Regions from separate parts of the Nocardia sp. NPDC050406 genome, predicted to be linked through region 2. Evidence: riboswitches for the same ligand, from Rfam matches in the RefSeq annotation. Region 2 holds a riboswitch; the other holds the start of a gene.
What was found. A riboswitch is a leader RNA that binds a small molecule or an ion and turns the genes downstream of it on or off. The one in region 2 is predicted to bind cobalamin.
Positions count from the first base shown of each region.

Region 1: another riboswitch for cobalamin. It lies ahead of ACIBH2_RS27360 (CbtB-domain containing protein); the one in region 2 lies ahead of metE (5-methyltetrahydropteroyltriglutamate--homocysteine S-methyltransferase).

Region 1 is NZ_JBITIM010000003.1:860,693-866,027, forward strand. Features, by position in the region: gene ACIBH2_RS27340 (enoyl-CoA hydratase/isomerase family protein) at 1-675, opposite strand, end outside; gene ACIBH2_RS27345 (acyl-CoA dehydrogenase family protein) at 785-1,957, opposite strand; gene ACIBH2_RS27350 (alpha/beta fold hydrolase) at 2,058-2,804, opposite strand; gene ACIBH2_RS27355 (antibiotic biosynthesis monooxygenase family protein) at 2,869-3,180, shown strand; cobalamin riboswitch at 3,180-3,359, shown strand; gene ACIBH2_RS27360 (CbtB-domain containing protein) at 3,387-3,581, shown strand; gene ACIBH2_RS27365 (CbtA family protein) at 3,572-4,336, shown strand; gene ACIBH2_RS27370 (OsmC family peroxiredoxin) at 4,411-4,854, opposite strand; gene ACIBH2_RS27375 (DMT family transporter) at 4,950-5,270, opposite strand; gene ACIBH2_RS27380 (FMN-dependent NADH-azoreductase) at 5,272-5,335, opposite strand, start outside.
Region 2 is NZ_JBITIM010000001.1:2,085,888-2,091,222, forward strand. Features, by position in the region: gene ACIBH2_RS09970 (pyruvate carboxylase) at 1-2,742, opposite strand, end outside; cobalamin riboswitch at 2,958-3,147, shown strand; gene metE (5-methyltetrahydropteroyltriglutamate--homocysteine S-methyltransferase) at 3,286-5,335, shown strand, end outside.

The DNA of each region.
Region 1 (5,335 bases), on a different contig from region 2:
GCCGACATAGCCGTTGAGATCGGACTCCAGGCGACCCACCGTCTCGGGGGTCATGCCGAGGCCCTCCCAGAGCAGGCGCTTGGAGAGCGCGACCGGCAGCGGGGCCGAGCCGTTGGCGATGTCGTGGGCCACCGCGAGCGCGGTCGGCAGCACCTCGCCGCCGGGCAGGCTGTTGTTGGCCAGACCGATGGCCGCCGCCTCCTCGCCGTCGAAGGTGCGGCCGGTGAGCAGCAGGTCGGCGGCGTTGGCCAGGCCGATGAGGCGCGGCAGGGTCCAGTGCGCGTAGCCGTCGGCGATCGCGCCGCGGCGCACCTGATTCAGGCCGTAGACGGCGTCGCGGGCGAAGTACCGCAGATCGCATTGCAGGGCGAGCTCGAGCCCGATGCCGACGGCATGCCCATTGACCGCCGCGACAACGGGTTTGCGAATCCGGAACGGCGCGGGATCGATGAAACCATTGACCTCCCCCTTGGCGGCGAGATCGGCTCCGGCGCAGAACGCGGGCGGCGTACCCGTGATGACCACGGCCCCGATGGCATCCTCGGTATCGCAGCGACGTAGCGCCGCACCGAGTTCCGCCGCCATCGCCGGAGTCAACGCGTTCTGCTGCGCCGGACGATTCAGCGTGAGAACGGCGACCCCACCGGAGACATCGACGTGCAAGTCCGAACTCATGGCGCGATCCTACTGTGTTGGATTTGCCCTCCGCTGCGCTCCGGGCGGGGTGAGGTTGCGGCGCTTCGGCTGGGGCTTCGCGCGGCGCGGCAACGTGCCGGTGCGGCGATCAGGGGCGCAGGATCTTGCGGCCGATGGCGTACTTGTGCACCTCGGTGGGGCCGTCGTAGAGGCGGAAGGCGCGCATATCGCGGAAGATCATTTCGACGACGGTCTCGTCGCTGATGCCGATGCCGCCGAGCACCTGCACGCAGCGGTCGGCGACCTTGAACAGTTCCTCGGAGACATAGGACTTGGCGATCGAGGATTCGTGGCGCGCCTTCTCGCCTTGGTCCATGAGCCAGCAGGCGTGCCAGATGGTGAGGCGGCACTGGTGCAGCGCGATCTCGTTGTCCGCCAACATGAACGACACGCCCTGGTGTTCGCCGATGGGCTTGCCGAAGGCGGTGCGGGTCTTGGCGTAGTCGATGGCGATGGACTGCGCGCGCTCGGCCGCGCCCAGCCAGCGCATGCAGTGCGTGAGACGGGCGGGGGCCAGGCGCAGCTGGGCGTAGCGCAGCGCCTGTCCGGTCTCGCCGAGCACGGCGTCCTTGGGCAGCACCAGATTGTCGAAGCGCACCACCGCGTGGCCGCCGACGTAATTGCGGTCCATGGTGTTCATGACCCGCTCGATGACGATGCCCGGATTGTCGCCGTCGGTGAGGAACAGCGTCGGCCCGTCGGGCAGGTGCGGGTTGGCGGCCAAGCGCGCCATGATGATCCAGGTCTTCGCGCCGTCGGCGCCGGTGATCAGCCACTTGACGCCGTTGATGGTGAAGTTCTCGCCGTCGAAAGTGGCCTCGGTGGCCAGCTGGTTCGGGTCCGAGCCCGCGCCATTGGGTTCGGTCATGGCGAAGACCGAGCGCTGGTGGCCGTCGACGACCGGCTGGAGGTAGCGCTCGGTCTGTTCCTGATTGGCGACCTTGGAGAGCAGGAGCATATTGCCCTCGTCGGGGGCGGCGCAGTTCATGGCCACCGGACCGAGGGTGGACCAACCGGCCGCCTCGAAGATCACCGCCTGCTCGATGTGCGTCAGCCCGCGCCCACCGAGTTCCACCGGGGCCTGCACGGTCAGCAGCTTCTCGGCCCGGGCCAGCTCGACCAGCTCCTGCCGCAGTTCATCGGTCGGGCCGTGCGCGGTCAGCCGCGGATCGCGCTCGAACGGCACGATCTTGTCGATGACGAACTGCCGTACCCGGTCACGTTCGGCGGCGAGTTCGGCGGGAATCGCGAAGTCGATCATCGTTGGTCACCATTCAGTCTGGGATGCCTGTGTGGCGAGCATACGACGAGCCGCCGAGGAGACTGAAGGCACCCGCCCGCAGAAGGGCGGACGCAATGGTTCAGTGCCGAAGGACGCGGGTCAGGAAGCGCTCGACCTCATCGCGGTAGGCGGCGGGCTGATCGTCGTGCACGAGATGACCGGCATCGGGGACGACGACGTGCCGGGCGTCGGGGTGCACCTCGGCCATCTCCCGCATCTGGCCCGGCGGGGTGATGGTGTGCTCGCCCTCGAGGAGCAGGGCGGGGACCCGGATCGAGCGCCATTCGGACCAGAAGTCGCGACCGCCCCACTCCTCGGAGATATCGCGGAAGGTCTCCACCGAGCCGTGCAGGCGATAGCCGTCGGGGCCGTGGACGAACGAGTCCATGAAATAGCGACCGGCGACCGGGCCGAAGAACTCCAGCATGGCGGTGTCGTCCGAAAAAGGCTGCGGCCAAGCCGAAATCATGGCCGCCCAGTCCGCGGCGGTGCGGCCGCGAAAGTCGGGGGCGATGTCCTCCACCACCAGCGCCCGCACCCGTTCCGGATATGTCGCCGCGAACACCCACCCGTGCAGCCCGCCCATCGAATGTCCGATCACCACCATGGGTTCGACGATCGGCGCGGTCGCCACGGCCAGATCGGCGATGAACGCCTCGGTCGTCAACTCGTCGGGCGCGGGCCGCCCATGCCCCGCCGCGTCGAAGGTGTACACATGCCCGTACCCGCGCAGCCACTCCAGCTGCCGCCGCCACGTCCGAGCGCTGCCCATCAACCCGTGCAGCAGCAGAATCGGTGCGCCACCGCCACCTTCGTCGTACAACACCATCCCGACCCTAGTGCGAAGTCACACAGCCGATACCGCCCAGTCGGCAGGTAGCCTTCGGGCCATGGCAGTCGTGAAGATCAACGCAATCGAAATTCCCGAGGGTGCGGGCCCCGAGCTGGAGAAGCGCTTCGCCGCGCGGGCGCACGCCGTGGAGAACTCCCCGGGCTTCCTGGGTTTCCAGCTGCTCCGTCCGACCGCCGGTGAGAACCGGTACTTCGTTGTGACGCAGTGGGATTCGGAAGCCTCTTTCGAAGCCTGGCGGGACGGTCCGGCGCGGGCCGCGCACGCGGGCGAGGCGCGCAAGCCGGTCGCCACCGGCGCATCGCTGCTGGAGTTCGAGGTCGTGCTCGACGTCGCGGCCAAGAACGCCTGATCACACCCCATGTTGACGGTTGGCCAGCGGGGATGCGACAGTTTTGAATGAACAAGCGATGGTGACGCGGTAACCCGGTGTGAGTCCGGGGCGGTCGCGCCACTGTATTCCTCGCACCGAGCCCGAGTCGGGAAGGTGCCGGAGAGCCAGACACCGGCACCGTCGCACCCAACTCACGGGGACGCGAATTCCCCAAGGAGGACTCGATGGCAATCGTCCACTCCCCCAGCCGTTCCGGCGACGCGCTCAACGCGTGGCTCGTCACGGCAGGAGTCGTACTGCTGGCACTGCTCACCCTGTACCTGGTCGGCTTCGATCAGGGCGCCATCTCGCGCAGCGGGATGTACATGCACGAGCTGATGCACGACGGTCGACACCTGCTGGGCGTGCCGTGCCACTGAGCGGTTCCCCCGAGAAGCTGAGCGGTTCGCTCAAGACGCTGCTCCTGCGCGGCCTGCTGGCCGGTCTCCTCGCGGGCCTGCTGGCGGGCACCGTCGGATTCGTCATCGGCGAACCGAAGATCGAAGCGGCCATCGCCATCGAGGAGGCGGCCCAGGGCGGCCATTCGCACGGCGAGGAGGAAGAACCTCTCGTCAGCCGATCCGGCCAGAAGTTCGGTGAATTCCTCGCGCTCGGCCTGACCGGGCTGGCGCTGGGCGCGCTGTACGCCGCGGCCGCGAATGTGGCGCGGCGGCATACGAATCTGTCGGGGCCGAAGCTGGCGCTCGGCCTGGCCGCGGGCGGCTGGCTCGCCATCACCGCGGTGCCGTTCTTCAAATATCCGGCCAATCCGCCCGCGGTGGGCGACCCGGAGACCATTGCCGACCGCACCTGGTTGTGGGTCGCGGTGGTGCTGCTCGGATTCGCGGCCGTCGGCCTCGCGGTGTACGTGTACAAGCTGTCGCGGGGTCAGCTCGAAACGGTACGCCTGATCGCCGGTATCGCGACCTTCGCGGCGGTGGTGGCCGTGGGCTACGTCGCGCTGCCCGGAATCGACGAGGTGAAGTCCGATTTCCCGGCGAGCCTGCTGTGGCAGTTCCGGGTCAGTTCGCTGACCGTCACCACCACGCTGTGGCTGGGGCTGGGCCTGGCCTTCGCGGCGCTCACCGAATTCGCGGGACGCAGGTCGCCGCGGATCGAAACGGCCGCCGCGTAATACGCGCGGAGACGGGAAGAGGGGCAGTGCCACCACCGGCACTGCCCCTCCGTCGTATTCGGCACCCGCCGCGCTCAGGATTCGAACGAGGCGTCCAGCTCGATATTGTCGACCCCGGCGAGGGCCTTGCTCACCGGGCAGCCCGCCTTGGCGGCGTTCGCGGCGGCCAGGAAGCCGTCGGCGTCCAGACCGGTGGCCCGGCCGATCACCGTGAGCTTGATGTTCGAGATGCGGAAGCCGCCCGCCGGGTCCGGGCCCAGCGTCACGTCGGCGGTGACATCCAGGGACTGCGGGGTGCCGCCCGCCTGGGCGACCTCGTTGGAGAGCGCCATGGCGTAGCAGGAGGAGTGCGCGGCGGCGATCAGCTCTTCCGGGCTGGTGGTGCCGTCGGCATTGTCGGCCGAGCGCTTCGGGAACGAGACGTCGTACTTGCCGACGCCGGAGCTGCTCAGCTCGACCTGGCCCGAGCCGTCCTGCAGACCGCCGGTCCAGGCGGTACGCGCGGTACGTGTTGGCATCACTGTCCTTTCAGGATTCGAAGTCTTACGAGGATCGAACCTACTCCGTTCGAGTGAGCGAATAGTGCGGTCCGGTCAGAGCCGCACGCGGCGGCTCACTCCGGCGTGGTCACCTTGGCAAGCACGATGCCGCCGACTATCAGCGACAATGCCATGATGCGGCCCGCGCTCAGCGGATCCTTCTGCACCACCACACCGAGCGCGATGGCCCCGACCGCGCCGATACCGGTGAAGACGGCGTAGGCGGTGCCCACCGGCAGCGTCTGCATGGCGTAGGAGAGCAGCCACACCGCCACGGCCATGAGCACCAGGCAGATCACGGTGGCCAGCGGACGGGTGAAGTTCTGGGTGGGTTTGATGCTCTGGGACCAGGCGATCTCCACGAGTCCGGCCAAACCCAGGACGAGCCAAGCCATTTCAGTACTCCTTGCCGAGTCGGCGGGCGGTCTCGAGCGCGGCGGCGTAGGAGGCGTCGTGCTGA
Region 2 (5,335 bases):
CGGGGTGCCGAGTTCGCCACGCAGGAAACCGATCACGGAATCGGGAATGTCGTAGCGTCCGGGATCGGAGGCGAAGTCCTCGACATCGACCCCGCTGCCGACCAGCGCGAGAGCGAGGTCACCGACCACCTTAGACGACGGCGTGACCTTGACCAGTCGACCCAGCATCCGGTCTGCCGCAGCGTATTTCGCCTCGACCTCCTCGAACTGGTCGCCGAGGCCCAAGGCGATGGCCTGCTGGCGCAGGTTCGACAGCTGACCGCCCGGAATCTCGTGGTGGTACACGCGCCCGGTCGGCCCCGGCAGTCCGGATTCGAAGGGCGCGTACACCTTCCGCAGCGCCTCCCAGTACGGCTCGAGGTCGCACACGTTCTGCAGGTTCAACCCGGTGTCGTAGGGCGAATTGGCCGCCGCCGCGACGATGGCCGAGAGCGCGGGCTGAGAGGTGGTGCCCGCCATCGGAGCCGACGCGCCGTCGACGGCGTCCGCCCCCGCCTGCCACGCCGCGAGGTAGGTGGCCAGCTGCCCGCCCGGGGTGTCGTGGGTGTGCACGTGCACCGGCAGATCGAATTCCCGGCGCAGCGCCCCGACCAGCGTCGCGGCGGCCGGAGCGCGCAGCAGCCCGGCCATGTCCTTGATGCCGATGATGTGCGCCCCGGCGTCGACGATCTCCTCGGCGAGCTTGAGGTAGTAGTCGAGCGTGTAGAGGTTCTCGTCCGGATTGGACAGGTCGCCGGTGTAGCTCATGGCGACTTCCGCTACGGCGGTACCGGTTTCGCGCACCGCGTCGATGGCGGGCCGCATCTGGTCGACGTTGTTGAGCGCGTCGAAGATGCGGAAGATGTCGATGCCGGTCGCGGTGGCCTCGGAAACGAATGCGCGCGTGACCTTTTCGGGGTACGGCGTGTAGCCGACGGTATTGCGCCCGCGCAGCAGCATCTGCAGGTTGATGTTCGGCACCGCCTCGCGCAGCGCAGCGAGCCGCTCCCACGGATCCTCGTAGAGGAACCGCAAAGCGACGTCATATGTTGCGCCGCCCCAACATTCGATGGACAGCAGTTCCGGCGTCATGCGCGCCACATGCCCCGCGACATCGAGCAGGCCATTGGTCCGCACCCGCGTCGCCAGCAGCGACTGGTGCGCGTCGCGGAAGGTGGTGTCGGTGACCGCGACCCCCGGCCGCTTGCGCAGCCACTCCGCGAACCCCTCCGGCCCCAGCTCCAGCAGCGTCTGCCGCGATCCGGCGGGCGGCGGCACGGTCATATCGAGGGCGGGCAGCTTGTCGTGCGGGTACACCTTGGTGGGCCGCTGTCCGTGCGGCTTGTTCACGGTGACATCGGCCAGATACCGCAGGATCTTGGTGCCGCGGTCGGCGGAGGAGCGCAGCGTCAGCAGCTGCGGCCGCTCGTCGATGAACGAGGTGGTGACCTTGCCCGCCCGGAAGTCCGGATCGTCGAGCACGGCCAGCAGGAACGGGATATTGGTCGTCACGCCGCGAATGCGGAACTCCGCCACCGCCCGCCGCGCCCGTGCGATGGCGACGGAGAAATCGCGCCCTCGGCAGGTGAGCTTCACCAGCATGGAGTCGAAGTAGGCCCCGACCTCGGCCCCGACATTCGCGCCGCCGTCGAGGCGCACGCCCGCGCCGCCCGGCGAGCGGTAGCCGGTGATCCGTCCGGTATCGGGCCGGAAGCCATTGGCCGGATCCTCGGTGGTGATGCGGCATTGCAGCGCCGCACCGCGAATGGTGATCGAATCCTGGCTCAGCCCAAGGTCTTCCAGCGATTCCCCGGCGGCGATGCGCATCTGCGCCTGAACCAGGTCCACATCGGTGATCTCCTCGGTCACCGTGTGCTCCACCTGGATTCGCGGGTTCATCTCGATGAACACGTGCTTGCCGCGTTCGTCGAGCAGGAACTCCACGGTGCCCGCGCACGAGTACCCGATCTCCTTGGCGAAGGCCACGGCATCGGCGCAGATACGGTCGCGCAGTGCGGGATCCAGGTTCGGGGCGGGCGCGAGTTCGATGACCTTCTGATGCCGCCGCTGCAGCGAGCAGTCGCGCTCGTAGAGGTGGATCACATTGCCGTGCTGGTCGGCGAGGATCTGCACCTCGATATGGCGGGGGTTCACCACCGCCTGCTCGAGGAAGACCGTCGGATCGCCGAAGGCCGATTCGGCCTCGCGCGCGGCGGCCTCGATGGATTCGCGCAGCTGCCCCCGGTCGTCCACCTTGCGCATACCGCGACCGCCGCCACCGGCGACGGCCTTGACGAAGACCGGGAACTCCATGTCCTCGGCCGCCGCCATGAGCGCGTCCACATCGGCGGAGGGTTCGCTCGAGTTCAGCACCGGCAGTCCGGCGGCCTTCGCGGCGGCGATCGCCCGGGCCTTGTTACCGGTCAGCTCCAGCACCTGCGAGGACGGTCCGATGAAGGTGATGCCCTCGTCCGCGCAGGCCGACGCGAGGTCCGGATTCTCGGAAAGAAAACCGTAACCCGGGTAGACAGCGTCGACCCCGGCACTCTTGGCCGCGGTGATGATCTCCTCGATCGACAGATACGCCCGTACCGGATGCCCCGGCGTGCCGATCTGATACGCCTCGTCCGCCTTCAACCGGTGCACCGAGTTGCGGTCCTCGTACGGAAAGACAGCGACCGTGCCGATGCCGAGTTCGTATGCCGCGCGGAATGCGCGAATGGCGATCTCGCCGCGGTTGGCGACCAGGACTTTGGAGAACATTCGCCTAAGGTACCTGCTCCCCGGACAGCCTTCGGTCACGATGTCCGGTTCGCAGGAATCTTCACAACGGGGGTTGGCTGAATTGCGAAGATGTGTTCACGCGGACGACACATGGGCCCTCCGACCCCGCCTCGTGAACGGTGGCTATCGGTCGGCGATATGCTCTGTGGCGCAGTCGGTTCGCCGGACGGGAGCCCCCAGTCGGCGTCGAAACCGGATACTCACAGCCCGTGAGTTCCTCCGGTGAGAGGGAACCCGGTGAGAATCCGGGACTGTCCCGCAGCGGTATACGGGAACGACCGCCGTCATGAGCACTGGGCACACCTGGGAAGCGACGGCCAGTAGGTCGGCCGATGAGGCCGGAGCCCGCGAGTCCGAAGACCTGCCGACCGTGCCGGATACGCCGTATCCGGCGGCCTCCGCCTCGTGGATTGGGCGACGGACCGCACGTGTACTCGGCATGCCTTGGTTTCGGCGTGCACGCGGCACGGCTGTTCGCACCCGCGGCGGTGGCCAGTGGCTCTGGAGCACTGGAGAACACCTGTGACCGCAACACCCACCCCTTTCACCGCGACGGTGCTCGGTACGCCGCGTATCGGGCCGCGCCGGGAACTCAAGCGCGCCATCGAGTCCTATTGGGTCGGGCGCATCGACGCCGAGGCACTGCACGCCGTCGGGCGGGAGCTGCGAACGGCGCAGCTGAACGCCTTGCGCTCCGCCGGATTGGATTCGATTCCGGTCGGAACCTTCTCGTACTACGACCAGATGCTCGACACCGCCGTCATGGTCGGCGCACTGCCGCCGCGCGTGGCCGGGATCGAGGACCCCTTGGACCGCTATTTCGCGGCGGCGCGCGGCACCGATACCGTCGCGCCGCTGGAGATGACCAAGTGGTTCGACACGAACTACCACTACCTCGTGCCGGAGATCGGAGCCGAGACCGCGTTCTCGCTGCATCCGGAGAAATTGCTGGCCGAGCTGCGCGAAGCCCGTGAGCTCGATATTCCCGCGAGGCCGGTGGTGATCGGACCGCTGACCTTCCTGAAGCTCGCCAAGGGTGTCGGTGTCGATCCGCTGCGGCGACTCGACGACCTGCTGCCCCTCTACCGCGACCTGCTGCGGCAGTTGGCCGAGGTGGGCGCGCAGTGGGTGCAGATCGATGAACCGGTGCTGGTCACCGATCTCACACCCGACGAGCTGGCCTTGGTCGGCAATACCTATCGGGAACTGGCCTCGGTGCCGGACCGCCCGGCCCTGCTCGTCGCCACCTACTTCGGGCGGCCCGGCCCGGCACTGCCGGTGCTGGCCTCCACGCCGGTCGAGGCGATCGCGCTGGACTTCACCGCCGGAACGACCGTGGACGATGTGGTCGGCGTCGCTGCGCTGCGCGACAAACTGGTGGTGGCCGGAGTCGTGGAGGGCCGCAATATCTGGCGCACCGATCCGGACCACGCCCTGTCCACCCTCGCCACGTTGTTGGGAAGCACCGGCGCACTCGTGGTCTCGACCTCGTGCTCGCTGCTGCACGTGCCGTACTCGCTGACCGCCGAACCGGACCTGGATCCGGCGCTGCGGTCGTGGCTGGCCTTCGGCGACGAGAAGGTCACCGAGGTGCGGGTGCTGGCCACCGCCGTGCACTCCGGAACCGAGGGCGTCGCCGACGAATTGGCCGTCGCCCGTGCGGCTTTGGCGAGCCGGGCCGCCGACGCCCGGTTGCGCGACGACACCGTCCGCGCCCGCCTGGCCGCCCTCGGCCCGGAGGCCACCCGCCGCGCCCCCGCCGCGGAACGCGCTGCCCTGCAACGGGATCGGCTGAACCTCCCCTTGCTACCGACCACCACCATCGGCTCCTTCCCGCAGACCCCCGCCATCCGCCGGGACCGGGCGGCACTGCGCAAGGGCGACATCACCCCCGCCCAATACCAGGAGCGCATGCGCGCCGAGATCGCCGAAGTGATAGCGCTGCAGGAGAAGTTGGGCCTCGACGTGCTCGTGCACGGCGAGCCCGAGCGCAACGACATGGTGCAGTACTTCGCCGAACAGCTCGACGGCTTCGCCGCCACCGCGAACGGCTGGGTGCAGTCCTACGGCACCCGCTGCGTGCGCCCGCCGATTCTCTACGGCGATGTGGCGCGGCCCGAGCCGATGACCATCGAGTGGATCGAGTACGCGCAGTCGCTCACCGACAAGCCGGTCAAGGGCATGCTCACCGGGCCGGTCACGATCCTGGCCTGGTCGTTCGTGCGCGACGACCAGCCGCTGGCGGATTCCGCGCGCCAGGTCGCCCTCGCCATCCGCGATGAAACCGTGGACCTACAGGCGGCGGGTATTCGGATCATCCAGGTGGACGAACCGGCGCTGCGTGAACTGCTGCCGCTGCGCGGCGAGCAGCAGCAGGAGTATCTGGACTGGTCGGTGGCGGCGTTCCGGCTCGCCACCTCCGGCGTCTCCGACGCCACCCAGATCCACACGCACCTGTGCTATTCGGAGTTCGGTGAGGTGATCGACGCCATCGCGGCCCTGGACGCCGATGTCACCTCGATCGAGGCGGCCCGCTCGCACATGGAGGTCCTCGACGATCTCAATGCCGCCG